DNA from 4 places in the Kribbella sp. NPDC055071 genome. Region 2 is predicted to be linked to each of the others. Evidence: riboswitches for the same ligand, from Rfam matches in the RefSeq annotation. Region 2 holds a riboswitch; each other region holds the start of a gene.
The links. A riboswitch is a leader RNA that binds a small molecule or an ion and turns the genes downstream of it on or off. The one in region 2 is predicted to bind cobalamin.
Positions count from the first base shown of each region.

Region 1 (3,636 bases), on a different contig from region 2:
GCCTGTGTTCCCGGTCATGCGGTGAACGCCGAGTTTCTCCATCGGGTCCTGTCGGATCTAGCACTTCCGGATCGCGATCGGTCCTGGTCCGAGTGGCTTGTGGACGACGGCTCGGACCAGGTCGTCAGGGTGTTGCTCGACTGGGCCTGGCCCGACGTACGGGAGTCTGAGCACAGGCCCGACGACGTGGCCGGGCTGGCCGCGCTGGTGATCGGATGGTTGCTCACGTCAACGGTCCGCGGGCTCCGCGACCGGGCTACCAAGGCGCTTGTGTCTCTGGGCGAACGGAATCCCCGCGCGGTGGCCGATGCGGTCCGGAGGTTCCGCGGGTGCAACGATCCGTACGTCGTCGAGCGGCTGGCCGGTGCTGTTTGTGCGATCGCGCTGCGAGCTGAGTCGGCCGAGGTGATCACGACAGTTGCTGACAGCGCGGCGGAGCTGGTCGCGGACGGGGTGCCGGTGCACCTGATGACCCGCGACTATTTGTGGCGTACCGCCGGCGCTGCTCGGCTGCGTGGATGGTCCGGCCCGGACTGGCAACCGCCGTACGGCGCTGTATGGCCAGTCGATGAGCTCGGTGAGCCGCCGGGCGATCCCTACTCGTCGGTCGGGGATTCGTTGGAATCGGGCGACTTCGGCCGTCACATCCTGGAACCGGCCTTGGACGAGTTTGCGGTCGACGATCCGGCGAGTCTGGTCGGCGAGGCCGAGCGGTTCATCCTCGCCCGGGTTCTCCAGCTGGGGTGGACACCTGAGCTGTTCGCCGAGCTGGACGGTCATCGGCGCGGCGGAGTCGAGCGGTACGGCAAGAAGTATCAGTGGATCGGCCTGTACGACGTCCTGGCCCGGCTCGCCGACAACCTTCGGCTTCAGGTCCGGTGGGACAACCAAGCGGTTCCGTTCCACTCCGCTGTCGAGGTCATCGGCCGGGACATCGATCCGACCGTGCTGGTCCGTGAGGGTCGGGACGCGCTCGACCAGCCGACCTGGTTCGCGCCAGTCGCGGCCGTCATGGACGGTCTGCCGGATCCGCTGGAGCTGATCAGCCTGACCGGTCCCGATGGGGATCGCTGGCTCTCGCTCGTTCGGTATGACAACTGGACCCAAGAACTGCCGCCTGAGGTCGCCGCGTCCGGCGTACCGGCGGTCAACGTGACGATGCAACTCCGCTCGTATCTCGTCGCCGTCGGGGACATTCCCGCCGTTCGCGCGTGGGCCGAGGGGCAGGACTATGACGGCGGCCGGATGCCTGAGCACACCACCATCGTCAACCGCCTCCTCGCGACCCACCCGGCTTCGCCGGACTGGGACCTCGCCAGCGGCCAGTCCAACGAGCCCTACGAGCTCCCGTTCACCGTCGAACTCCCTTACAGCCACTACACCGGCACCGGAACAACCCGAGACAACACCGACAACGTCTCCGGCTACGTTCCCACTCAACTCCTCTTCAATGTGCTGAACCTGAACCGCGGTCAGGACTTCACCTGGACAGACCCTTCAGGCCCAGCCGTGCTGGACCCAACCGCCGGCATCACCACCGTCGGCGCTCTGGTCATGCGCAGAGAGCTGGCCCAGACCCTGTCCGACGCCGGCTACGCACTCTTGTGGACCGCCCAAGTCACCAGGCGAAACCTCACCGACGACTTCGAGGCCGACAACGCTTCACTGACTACGAGCGCCTCGTACCTCCTCGTCGACGACACCCTCGAAGCGCTTTCCTGAGCTATGCCTTGACCTCGTCGAGGGCTCCGGTGGTGACGTCGTAGATGAAGCCTCGGACCGAGGACTTGTTGGGGATGAACGGGTCGGTCGTGATCCGGCGGATGGACTGGCGGACGTCGGCTTCCAGGTCGGGGAAGGCTTCGGCGGCCCAGTCCGGCTTCTGCCCGACCTCGGATTCGATCGACGCCTTGAACTCGTCGTCGGTGAACGTGAGCATCCCGCAGTCGGTGTGGTGGATCAGGATGATCTCCTGGGTGCCCAGCAGGCGCTGGCTGATGGCCAGGCTGCGGCGTTCGTCGGCGGTGACGACGCCACCGGCGTTCCGGATGACGTGGGCGTCGCCCTCGGACAGGCCCAGGAGACCGTAGGGGTTGAGGCGCGCATCCATGCACGCGAGGACGGCCACGTGCTTGGCCGGGGGGAGTGGCAGGGATCCCTTGTCGAAGCTCTCGGCGTACCGTGCGGCGTTCTCGAGCAACTCGTCTGTGACGCTCATCGGGTCCTCCTGATAGAGAAGTAAGTCGATCAACACGGTAGCTTTTCCGCGCGATGTCGCGGCGGAGTCTCACTGAGTGATCACCTGGAGGTGTGACGCGGTCCGGCGTGTCGCCTGATTGACGTGTCCGGACCGCTTCCGTACTCTCCGGAGGTAGTGACGGCGTGAGGAAGCCGATGAGAATTCGGCACGGTCGCGCCACTGTGTGCCGGTCGCAGCATGCTGCCGGTGAGTCAGATACTTGGCCGTCACGACGCTCCATTGGTTGCGGGACGCACGATCCCCTAGAAGGAGGCTCTGCTCGTGAGCAATCTGTCTGCTCCCACCACGGTGTCGACCCCGGTCGTCGTACCGATCTCGAAGGCTGTGGTGTGGCTGGTCAGCACCGCGGTCCTGGCGCTGCTCGTCTACTACTTCATCGGTGTGGACCAGGGCGCGTACTCGATCTTCGGCAAGGACATGCACATCCACGAGTTCGTCCACGACGGTCGGCACTTCCTCGGCTTCCCCTGCCACTGATGGAAAAGAAACTGATCCTGCGCGGCGTGATCGCCGGCGCAGTGGGCGGGCTGCTCGCGTTCGTGTTCGCGCGGATCTTCGCTGAGCCGCAGATCCAGGCCGCGATCGACTACGAGAGCGGGCGCGACGCTGCCCAAGAGGCACTGGACAAGGCGGCCGGGCTCCCGGTCGAGGCCGCCGGTCCGGAGATCTTCAGCCGTACCCTCCAGGCGAACATCGGCATCGGCGTGGGCATCGTGCTGTTCGGTATCGCCATGGGTGCGCTGTTCGCGGTGGCGTACGCCATTTGCCTGGGCCGGGTCGGGAACCTCCGGCCGCGCACGCTCGCGATGCTGGTCGCGCTGGCCGGGTTCCTCGGGATCTACTTCGTGCCGTTCCTGAAGTATCCGGCCAATCCGCCCTCGATCGGCCACGAGGACACGATCCACGACCGCGGCAACCTGTACCTGGCGATGGTCGCGTGCTCGATTGTGCTGCTGGTCGGCGCGGTGATCCTCGGCAAGTACCTGAAGCCGCGGTTCGGGAACTGGAACGCGACACTCCTCGCCATCGCGGCCTACGCGGTGATCATCGGCGTTCTGATGGCGGTGCTGCCCTCGGTCGGGCACTTGGCCGCGAACGTCGAGGAGTACGGCAAGCACGCCACCGAGACTCCGCTGCCGCTGACCGACCCCAAGGGCACGATCGTCTACCCGGGATTCGATGCGGACAGCCTGTACTCGTTCCGCTTGTACTCGGTCGGCGCCCAGCTCATCCTGTGGGCGGCCATCGGCCTGGTCTTCGGCCCGCTGGCCGACCGCCTGCTCCACCCGGGCTCGCAGCGCTCTGCTGATGAGGCGCAGCCCGTCAGTACCGTATGACCAACACGCCACCGAAGGCCGCGCTGCTGAACCAGCTCG
Region 1 covers NZ_JBSGUS010000001.1:405,123-408,758, forward strand. The annotation lists gene ACWF4Z_RS01930 (hypothetical protein) at 1-1,722, shown strand, start outside; gene ACWF4Z_RS01935 (beta-class carbonic anhydrase) at 1,724-2,218, opposite strand; cobalamin riboswitch at 2,335-2,481, shown strand; gene ACWF4Z_RS01940 (CbtB domain-containing protein) at 2,522-2,737, shown strand; gene ACWF4Z_RS01945 (CbtA family protein) at 2,737-3,597, shown strand; gene ACWF4Z_RS01950 ((2Fe-2S)-binding protein) at 3,594-3,636, shown strand, end outside.
Region 1: it holds a riboswitch for cobalamin, as region 2 does, so the genes downstream of both, ACWF4Z_RS01940 (CbtB domain-containing protein) here and ACWF4Z_RS15580 (ABC transporter substrate-binding protein) in region 2, are expected to answer to the same signal.

Region 2 (3,636 bases):
GGGTTCGAGGAGCAGTTGCCGCAGGAGGTCGGGCAGTCGGGGCTGATCGGCAACCATGCCAGCAAGGTCGCGTTCGACGGGTGCGACGTGTTGTTCCTGGTCGGGACGGACTTCCCGTACCGCGAATTCCTGCCGGCCGGGAAGACCGTCGTGCAGCTCGATCTGCGCGGGGCGCACATCGGGCGGCGGATCAGCGCGGCGCACGCGCTGGTCGGGCATGCGAAACCGACGCTCGCGCAGTTGCTTCCGTTGCTCGAGGCAAAGACCGACACCGGGCACCTGGACAAGGCCCGGTCGACGTACGAATCCTGGCGGAAGCGGCAGCAGCAATTCACCGATCCGGGCTTCGACCACAAGGCGAAGGGGCTGCTGCGGCGCAAGGTGGACAACCCGGACGGTCGGATCCGGCCCGAGCTCCTCGCCGCCGTGGTCGATCGGCATGCGGCCGACGACGCGGTGTTCACGACCGATACCGGGATGTCGACGGTGTGGTTGTCACGGTTCGTCCGGATGCGCGGGTCGCGGCGCCTGGTCGGGTCGTACAACCTCGGTTCGATGGCGAACGCGATGCCGCAGGCGCTCGGGCTCGCCGCGGCGGATCGGGATCGCCAGGTCGTCGCGTTCTGTGGTGACGGCGGACTGTCGATGCTGCTCGGCGACCTGATCACCGCGGTGTCCTATCAGCTGCCGGTGAAGCTCGTGGTCTTCGACAACGGGCGGCTCGGGATGGTGAAGCTCGAGATGGAGCAGGTCGGGCTGCCGGAGTACGGGACCAAGCTCGCGAATCCGGACTTCGCCGCGGTCGCGACGGCGATCGGGCTGACCGGGATCCGGGTGGAGAAGCCGGACGAGGTGGAAGCAGCGGTGCAGCAGGCGTTCGCGACGCCCGGGCCCGTGCTCCTCGACGTACTGACGAATCCCGACGAGGTGTCGGTGCCGCCGCAGGTGACGGTGAGCCAGGGCTGGGGGTTCGCGATCGCGAAGAGCAAGGAGTTCCTCGAAAGCTTTGAGTAGTGTGGGTGACCATGCGCATGCGTTCGGTAGTAGGGCTCATCGGGGTTGCCGCGGTGCTGGCGGGATGCAGCGGCCCCGGTCAGGAGAACGCTCCCAACGTGCCGCCGCTCGTCTCGGTGAGCTCGCAGACACCGTCGGACATCCCCACGCCAACGCCGTCGGCCACGCCCTCGGAGACCCCCAGCGGGTCGAAGGTCGCCGACACGTTGTGTGTGCGGATGGACCCGACGCTCGTGCAGTCGACGCTCGCCGTTGCGACGGTGCAGATCGAGCCCGCGCAGCTTCCGGCCGACTTCGGGTTGCCGACGTACGACGTCTGTCAGCTCGCGCTCAGCACCAAGGCCGGTGGCCCGGTCCTCAAGGTCGAGACTTCGGTGCTCCCGGCAACCAAATCGACACTCACCTCAACCCTGAAGGCCTACACGGCCACGAAGGCTGAGCCGGCCAAGCCTGCGCTCGTGGGCGAGGCCGGATACGGGACGAGCACGTTCGTGGTGTTCCTGCTGCAAGGGCGCTTGTACCGGGTCATCGGACCGCAGGCGACGCTGGCGAAGTACGTCGTACTGGGTCAGGACGTCGCCAAGCAGGCGCCCGGCTTGCCCGACCCGCGGCCGGACATCCTGCAGTCGGATTGCGAGCGTGGGTCGTCCCTCGCCGAGAAGGTGATGGGCGCTCCGGCGACAGCTCGCCGTGACGGCGAGAGCCGGCCCGGTGACCTGGTCTGCGGGTGGGTCACCGCGGACAGCGTGCTGTCGACCTCGGTACGACGTACCCGGAAGGCGGAAGCGCTGATGGCGCCGATCCGCGCCGCCAAGACCTCCCAGCCGATCCCGCTGGGTGACGAGGGGTACGTCGACATCGCCACCGGCCGCACCACGATCCGGGTCGGCGACGACAAGCTGATCGAGCTGGTCCCGCTCCCGGCCCGCGCGGTCGATGTGGACCTGATGACGTCGTTCGCGCTCGCGATGGCTCCGCTCTACACCCGCTGAGCAGCCGTACCTGCGATCGAATCGCGGATGTTACTGTGGCGGCGTCGTGGTGCTCGGGAAGCCGGTGAGATACCGGAGCGGCCCTCGCCACTGTGATCGGGATTTCCGCCTGTCGTTCCGTTGAGGAGACCACTGGCCGCGTGCGGCTGGGAAGGTCAGACCGGTGGATGCTGTACCCGTCAGCCAGGAGACCGGCCACGGCGCGTCAGACCCGTCCACGAGGTGCTGGAGGAGCGGTCCGTCATGGCCGTTGTGCGCGTTGTCGCTGTTGTCCTGTCCCTGTCCTTGCTGTCGGCCTGTGGTCCGGCCGCGACCGCGGAGAACGGTCCCGGCGCGATCACCGTGAAGAACTGCGGGATCGACGTCACCGTCGACGGTCCACCGAAGCGGGTGTTCGCGGCGTACCAGCCAGCCATCGAGCTGGCGCATGCGCTCGGGATCTCGGATCGGCTCGTGGGGACGGCGTACCTGGATGCCAAGGTCCTGCCGGAGTACACGGCGGCCCAGGCCGAGGCGAAGTACTACAAGAACCTGCCGAGCCGCGAGCAGTTGCTCAGCCTGGATCCGGACTTCGTGTTGTCCGGGTTCAACGACGTCTTCAGTTCCGCCGGCAGCGATTCGAGCTTCGGCAGTCGCAAGAGCCTGAGCGAGCTCGGGGTGCGGACGTGGATCTTCAGTCCGCTCTGCCCGACCGCGGATGGCAAGGGCGACGAGGCGATCGACCCCGCGACGGTCTCGATGGACAACGTGTACGCCGATCTGCGTGATCTCGGCCGGATCTTCGACGTCGAGGACAAGGCGGAAGCCGTGATCGCCGACCAGCAGCGGCGGATCGCTGCCGTGGCGGAGAAGGTGAAGGGTGCCGATCGGCCGACGGTCGCGATTCTGCGGCCCGGGCTGGAGGGCGGCGGGATGACAGTGTCCGGTGGTCCCGACTTCGGTACCGTCCTGATCCGGCAGGCGGGTGGGACGAACGCGTTCGCCGACCTCACGTCCAAGCGGAACGTGAAGATCAGCGTCGAGGAGTTCATCAAGCGCGACCCCGACTACGTGCTGATCAGCGGTTGCTGTGATGCCGGGCTCACGCCGGCCTCGTCGCAGGCGGATGTGGACAAGCTGCTGGCGAACCCGGCGTACGCGAACCTGAAGGCGGTCCGCAATCATCGCGTGATTCCGTGGCTGTTCGCCAATCACTCGGCCGGCGTTCGCGGCGCCTACAGCACCGAGAACATCGCGCAGCTCATCCACCCCGACCTGGTCAAGTGAAACGTGCGGCCGGGCTGCTGGTCTGCTGTGTCGTGCTGGGACTTGCGGTGCTCTTGTCGCTGATTGTCGGCAATCAGTTGTTCGCGCCGCACGACGTGTACCTGGCGATGGCGGACTTCAGCGGCAGTGATTCCGATCGGGTGATCAGGTACCTACGGCTGCCGCGGACCCTGTCCGGCCTGCTGGTCGGCGTTGCCCTCGGGCTGTCGGGTGGGCTGATGCAGGGCGTGACCCGGAACCCGCTGGCCGACCCGGGGATCCTCGGCGTGAACGCGGGCGCTGCGCTGGCCGTGGTGGCCGCGATCGGGCTGTTCGGGGTGACCAGCCTGACCGGGTACGTCTGGTTCGCGATGGGCGGGGCGTT
Region 2 covers NZ_JBSGUS010000008.1:109,576-113,211, reverse strand. The annotation lists gene ACWF4Z_RS15590 (thiamine pyrophosphate-dependent enzyme) at 1-1,014, shown strand, start outside; gene ACWF4Z_RS15585 (hypothetical protein) at 1,026-2,006, shown strand; cobalamin riboswitch at 2,037-2,220, shown strand; gene ACWF4Z_RS15580 (ABC transporter substrate-binding protein) at 2,250-3,272, shown strand; gene ACWF4Z_RS15575 (FecCD family ABC transporter permease) at 3,269-3,636, shown strand, end outside.

Region 3 (3,636 bases), on a different contig from region 2:
CCCGCTTCGAACAGACCGCGACCGATCTCAAGACCGCGTGGCGCGACCGAGCGGCTCCAGTCCGGGCCGGATCCGCGGTCGACCTGCTGATCGAGTCGCTGCCGGCGGCGCCCGTACTGACGCTCGCGGCCGCCGCGCAGCTCATCGACCGATCTCAGCAAGCCGCCAACCAAGGGCTTGCGCGATTGGTCGAAACGAGGGTCCTGCGCGAAGTCACCGACGGGCGCCGCAACCGTGTCTACGAAGCCCCCGAGCTGATCGACGCCTTCACCCTGCTCGAACGCCGCTTCGCCAGCCCGGCCGCCGATACGCGCATCGAACCGCCTAGCAGACCAGTCCCGTCGAGGCCAGAACCAACACACCATCCGCATTGACTTTCCCCTTCCCGTCAGGACATGATTCGAACACATGTTCGATCGCGTCGCCAAATAGGGACGCCCGGACGGTGAGCTCAATCATTGAGACGGGGAGCGTGAGGACCGTGATGCCGGAGCCGTTCGACTGGGACATCCTGCACCGCCCATCCGCGATGGCGATGGTGCGCGGCCAGCTCGGCTTCAGCTGGATGGTGTTGTCCGGTCGACTCGCCCAACTGACCGACGAGCAGTACTTCTGGCGTCCGAGCAGCGAGGCCCTGACCGTCGTACGACGGCAATACGCCGGCCGGTTCCGATCACTGGGGACCGGCGAGTGGGTGGCGCAGTGGCCGGACGAACCGGACCATCGCGGTCCTCGCACGATCGCCTGGCTGATCGCCCACCTGACCGAGACCTTCTTCGAGCGCTGGGAGTGGACCTTCGGCGCCAGCCGGCAGGGACGTGCCGACATCACGCTGCACGGCAACGCGCGGGATGCGGTCGCCTGGCTGACCCATTGGGTCGATGCGTGGCAGGAATCGATCGCCGCCCTCGACGAGGATCAGGCGATGACGGTCGGCCTCAGCCAGGCGACCGAGTTGGACGCGGGCGAGCCGTTCGGGCACGTCGTCCTCAGGCTGAATCGCGAGCTGATTCATCACGGCTCGGAGATCATGACGCTGCAGGATCTGTATGCGGTCGCCGCGTGAGGACCCGCCCCAGGAGCGACCCCTGGACCGACCGGCGGCGCGACACGCCGCGACACGCGCGGCTCGGCGTGGCGATGCCGGGAATTGTCGGCGCGAGGTCCTAGCATCACTAGTGCTGGTGGTTCGGAGTGGTCGGCACCACAACATGTGGGTCATTCCGAGGCAACAGGGGAATCCGGTGAAACTCCGGAGCTGCCCCGCAACGGTGAGCGGAGACCCTCCGCGAGTCCGGATACCTGCCACCGGCGCGCGCACCGCCGGTGCGCGCGGTCCGAGACCTCGCGGGTGGGTCGCAGGGCGTGACGGCAGTGTTCCCGGCCGGTTCGGCCGTGACGCCGTGCGCCTGCCCGCGCACTGGTCGAGGACCTCCGTGACTTCCGTGGAGAGAGCACCTGTGACCATCGCTTCGTCCTCCCGTGCCGCCGATCAGGCCGGCCCGGATTCCTGGGCAGACCTGTCGACCGAGCTGACCGTCGTCCGCCGCGACGGCAGCAGCACCCCGTTCGACCCGACCAAGATCTCGGTCGCCATGAGCAAGGCGTTCCTCGCCGTCGAGGGCGCCGAGGCCGGCGCCACCCACCGTGTCCGTGACCTGGTCGCCGACCTGACCGGCCGGGTCGTGGGTGCCCTGACCAGCCGCGGCGACGCCCGTCGCAGCGTCCAGGTCGAGGACATCCAGGACCAGGTCGAGCTGGCGCTCATGCGTGCCGGTGAGCATCAGGTCGCCCGTGCATATGTCCTGTACCGCGAGGAGCGGACCAAGGCCCGCACCCCAGCCGATCCGGCCGGCATCACCGAGAAGCCGGCGCTGACCGTCCGCGCGGCCGACGGCACCCGGACGCCGCTCGACGTCGACCGGTTGCGCGTCATTGTCGGCGAGGCGGCGGAGGGCCTCGACTCGGTCGACCCCGAGCTGATCCTGAACGAGACCCTCGGCTCCTGCTACGACGGCATCGCGCAGCACGAGGTCGAGCTCGCGCTCGTGATGGCCGCCCGGTCGTACGTCGAGACCGAGCCGCAGTACAGCTTCGCAGCCTCCCGGCTGCTGCAGGACCAGATCCGGCGCGAGGCCCTCGGCCGCGTGCACGGCGAGGCTCGGCAGGCCAGCCAGGCCGACATGACCGAGGCGTACGTCGACTACTTCCCGCGCTACATCCAGGTCGGTGTCGAGGCTGGGCACCTGGACCCCGAGCTCGCGACGTTCGACCTGGACCGGCTCGCCGCCGCGATCCGCCCCGAGCGCGACCTGAACTTCACCTTCCTCGCCCTGCAGACGCTCTACGACCGCTACCTGCTCCACATCGACAAGGTCCGGTTCGAGCTCCCGCAGGCGTTCTTCCTCCGCGTCGCGATGGGGATGGCACTACGCGAGGACGACCGGGAGGCACGCGCGATCCAGTTCTACGAGCTGCTCAGCTCGTTCCGCTTCATGTCGTCGACGCCGACGCTGTTCAACGCCGGTACGACGCGACCGCAGCTGTCGTCGTGCTTCCTCACCACGGTCGAGGACGATCTGTCCGGCATCTTCAACGGCATCCGCAACAACGCACTGCTCGCGAAGTACTCCGGTGGACTCGGCAACGACTGGACTCCGGTCCGCGGCATCGGTGCGCACATCCGCGGCACCAACGGCGAGTCGCAGGGCGTCGTCCCCTTCCTCAAAGTTGCCAACGACACTGCCGTAGCAGTCAATCAAGGAGGAAGACGTAAGGGCGCGGTTTGTGCGTATCTGGAGACCTGGCACGTCGATATCGAGGAGTTTCTCGACCTGCGGAAGAACACCGGCGACGAGCGTCGTCGTACGCACGACATGAACACGGCGAACTGGGTGCCGGACCTGTTCCTGCAGCGTGTCGAGGCCGGTGGCGACTGGACCCTCTTCTCGCCGAACGAGGTCCCGGACCTGCACGACCTGTACGGCGAAGCGTTTGCGACCGCGTACACCGCGTACGAGGCGGCTGCCGACCGTGGCGAGATCCGGGTCTTCAAGCGGGTGAAGGCAGTCGACCTGTGGCGCCGGATGCTGACCGTGCTGTTCGAGACCGGGCACCCGTGGATCACGTTCAAGGACGCGTGCAACCTGCGTTCGCCGCAGCAGCACGACGGCGTCGTCCACTCGTCGAACCTGTGCACCGAGATCACCCTCAACACGACGGTCGACGAGACCGCGGTCTGCAACCTGGGCTCGGTCAACCTTGTCGCGCACCTGACCGAGGACGGTCTGGACGCGGACCTGCTCCGCGACACGGTGAAGACCGCGGTCCGGATGCTCGACAACGTCATCGACGTGAACTTCTACACCACCCCCGAGTCGGAGCGGGCCAACCAGCGCCACCGCCCGGTCGGCCTCGGCCTGATGGGCTTCGCCGACGCGCTGTTCTCGCTGCGGATCCCGTACTCGTCGGATGCTGCGGTCGAGTTCGCGGACAGCTCGATGGAGCAGATCAGCTACCACGCGATCGAGGCGTCCAGTGACCTGGCCGGCGAGCGCGGCACCTACTCGACGTACGACGGTTCGCTCTGGAGTCAAGGGATCCTGCCGATCGACTCGCTCGAGCTGCTCAAGAGCG
Region 3 covers NZ_JBSGUS010000003.1:255,163-258,798, reverse strand. The annotation lists gene ACWF4Z_RS07845 (Fic family protein) at 1-374, shown strand, start outside; gene ACWF4Z_RS07840 (DinB family protein) at 446-1,066, shown strand; cobalamin riboswitch at 1,169-1,324, shown strand; gene ACWF4Z_RS07835 (ribonucleoside-diphosphate reductase subunit alpha) at 1,467-3,636, shown strand, end outside.
Region 3: it holds a riboswitch for cobalamin, as region 2 does, so the genes downstream of both, ACWF4Z_RS07835 (ribonucleoside-diphosphate reductase subunit alpha) here and ACWF4Z_RS15580 (ABC transporter substrate-binding protein) in region 2, are expected to answer to the same signal.

Region 4 (3,636 bases), on a different contig from region 2:
GAAGTCGTCGTACGGGAGATCCCGGCGCTGCCGCCGAGCGGTGAGTGGGAGGGCTCCGTCGTCGGCGACCGGTACTTCCTCCGGGTGCTCGGTGATCCGGCCGGCACGGAGCCGTGGGCCTGGCGGCTGAACGGTCACCACCTCGGGTTGCATGTGACGCTCGTCGACGGGGCGATCGCGTTCACCCCGCAGTTCCTCGGGTCGAATCCGGCGGAGGTGCGGTCCGGACCGCAGGCCGGACGGCGTTTCCTCGCGGCCGAGCAGGATCTCGGCTTCGAGCTCCTGCACGCACTCGCGCCGGATCAGCAAGCGGTCGCGATTGTCTCGCCGGACGCGCCCGACGACATCCTGACCCGGCACGACCCTGTCGCCGACGCCAACCTGCTGTACCAGGGTCTCGCGTACGGCGACATGACCCCGGAGCAGCGGCAGTTGCTCAGCCTCCTCATCGGCCAGTACGTCGGACGCGCGGCCGGACCCATCGGGTTGCAGACCTGGCAGGACATCACCGACCACGGCATCGAGCGACTCACCTTCGCCTGGGCCGGCGCGACCGAGCCTGGCATCGGCAACCGCCACTACTACTCGATCGCGGGCCCGACCTTCCTGGCCGAGTACGACAACACCCAGGACGACGCCAACCACATCCACTCCGTCTGGCGAGACCTCCGCAACGACTGGGGCACCGACCTCCTGGCCGCCCACTACGCCATGCCGCGCTGACCCCGTCTATAAGCCTTGACTTAAGTAAGTGGCTGCTGACACACTCCTGTCGAGATGATCCGACAGGAGGCAGCCATGAACGAGCTGGGAACGATCACAACCGGTGCCGTCCGGTTGGAGCGCGTGTATCCGGTGAGTGCGGAGACGCTCTGGGCGTACCTGACCACCAAGGAGGGGCTCAGCCGGTGGATCGCGGACGGGGAGATCGGTCCGCGGCGGGTGAGCCTGGTCTTCCATGACAACCCGCAGTACCCGATCACGGGTGAGGTCCTGGTCTGGGAGCCCACTCACGTCGCCGAGTTCGAGTGGAACGGCGGACCGACCCAGCCGACGGACAGCGTCGTACGGCTCGAGCTCACGCCCGTGGAGGACGGCACCCGGCTGGTCCTCACGCACAGCCGCGTCGTCAAGCAGGACTCCATCGCGGAGTTCGGCGCGGGATGGCACTTCCACCTCGACACGCTGGCCGCCGTCGCCGCCGACACCGAGCCCTCCGCGGACCGTGATACGTGGAGCGCCCTGCACGCCCAGTACTCCGCCCAGCTAGAGTCGGCGGGGTCATCGACGGCATGTGTAGGAACCCGGTGTGAGTCCGGGACGGTCCCGCCACTGTGACCTCGGCGCTCGGAGTGGGCGTGGGGGAGTCAGGAACTGCCGCCGTCGTACCTCCGGACGGGGCGTGGATACCCCGAGGAAGGACCGGTAGCGCATGCCTGCCAACTCCTTGGCCAACCTTCTGCTGCTGTCGACCGCCGATACCGATCTGCTGGCTGCTGCCGCGGCGGACGCCGGGTGGGCTGTGGCCAACCCGGCGCGGCTCGACCTCGCCGAGCTCACTCCACTGCTGAACGCCGCAGACATCGTGGTGGTCCGGCTGCTCGGCGGACGGCGGGCATGGGAGGACGGCCTCGACGCGGTCGTCGCGTCCGGCAAGCCGGCCGTCGTGGTGAGCGGTGAGGCCGCCCCGGATGCCGAGCTGATGTCGCTGTCGACCGTGCCCGCGGGTGCAGTGACCGAGGCATTGGCCTATCTCCGCGAGGGCGGCGCCGACAACCTGCGCAACCTGGCCGGATTCCTCCGCGACACGCTGCTCCTGACCGGCGACGAATTCGATCCGCCGCGCGCGCTCCCGGCGTACGGCGTGCGCGGGACGTACGTCGAGGACGACCGGCCGGTCGTGGGGATCGTCTACTACCGCGCGCACGAGATCTCCGGCAACACCGCGTTCGTCGACGCGCTCGCGGCCGCGGTCGAGGCGGCCGGAGCACAGCCCCTGCCCGTGTACTGCGGGACTCTGCGCGGCCTGGATCCGGCTAGTGCCGACAACGCCGACTTGTTCGACCTGCTGCGTCGCTGCGACGTCCTGGTCACGACACTGCTCGCCGCCGGTGGATCCGTCGCGGCCACCGCGAGCGCCGGCGGTGCTGACGACGCATGGGACGCCGGCGCGCTGGCCTCGCTCGACATTCCGCTGCTCCAGGGCCTCGCGCTGACCTCGACCCGCGATCAGTGGTTGGAGAGCGACGCTGCGCTGAGTCCGATGGACGCGGCGACGCAGGTCGCGATCCCGGAGTTCGACGGTCGGCTGATCACGATCCCGTTCTCGTTCAAGTCGTACGACGCCGACGGCCTGGCCCGCTATGCGCCGGATCCCGAACGATGCGCGCGGCTGGCCGGGATCGCGGTCGCGCATGCCCGGCTGCGGCACGTCCCGGCGGCGGAGAAGCGGCTCGCGCTGATGTTGTCGTCGTACCCGACCAAGCACGCCCGGATCGGGAACGCGGTCGGGCTGGACACTCCGGCCTCGGCCGTGGTCCTGCTCGGGCAGTTGGAGCAGGCCGGGTACGACCTCGGCGGGCTCGACCTGAGTGAGCTGCAAGGTGCCGAGGGCGCCGACGGTCTGATCCACCGGCTGATCGCGACCGGCGGACACGACGTCGACTGGCTGACCGACGAGCAGTTGGAGAACGCGGTCGCGAAGGTGCCGCTGTCGACGTACGCGCGCTGGCTCGGCGAGACGCCTGAGTCGTTGCGGACGGCAATGATCGAGGCCTGGGGTGAGCCGCCTGGCTCGCTGTACGTCGATCCCACCGGAGCCATCGCCCTGGCGGCCTTGCGTTTCGGGAACGTCGTACTGATGATCCAGCCGCCGCGTGGTTTCGGTGAGAACCCGGTCGCGATCTACCACGATCCGGACATGGCCCCGTCGCATCACTACCTGGCGGCCTACCGCTGGCTCGAGGCTTCCGAGCAGGACGGCGGTTTCGGCGCGCACGCCGTCGTACACCTCGGGAAGCACGGCACGCTCGAATGGCTGCCAGGCAAGGGAATCGGGCTCGCGGCCGACAGTGCCCCGGATGCCGTCCTCGGCAACCTGCCGATGATCTACCCGTTCATCGTCAACGATCCCGGCGAGGGGACGCAGGCGAAGCGGCGCGTGCACGCGACCGTCGTCGATCACCTCGTCCCGCCGATGGCACGGGCCGAGACGTACGGCGACATGGCCAAGCTCGAGTACTTGCTAGACGAGTACGCGACGGTGTCGGCCTTGGACCCGGAGAAGGTCCCGACGCTGCGGGCGCAGATCTGGACACTGATCCAGGCAGCCCAGTTGCACCACGATCTGCACACGTCCGAGAAGCCGGACGACGAGGAGTTCGACGAGTTCGTCCTGCACCTGGACGGGTATCTGTGCGAGATCAAGGACGTGCAGATCCGCGACGGGTTGCACATCCTCGGCGGTGCGCCGACCGGTGAGGCGCGGGTGAACCTGGTCCTCGCCGTACTGCGGGCTCGTCAGCTCTGGGGTGGTTCGTACTCCATCCCTGGGCTGCGGACGGCGCTCGGGAACACGTTCGGGGTGGACGAGGCGGAACTGTTGGCCAATCCGGGGGTTGCCGCCGACCTGGCCGA
Region 4 covers NZ_JBSGUS010000005.1:350,269-353,904, forward strand. The annotation lists gene ACWF4Z_RS12000 (DUF3500 domain-containing protein) at 1-723, shown strand, start outside; partial or broken gene ACWF4Z_RS12005 (SRPBCC domain-containing protein) at 799-1,137, shown strand; cobalamin riboswitch at 1,260-1,396, shown strand; gene cobN (cobaltochelatase subunit CobN) at 1,433-3,636, shown strand, end outside.
Region 4: it holds a riboswitch for cobalamin, as region 2 does, so the genes downstream of both, cobN (cobaltochelatase subunit CobN) here and ACWF4Z_RS15580 (ABC transporter substrate-binding protein) in region 2, are expected to answer to the same signal.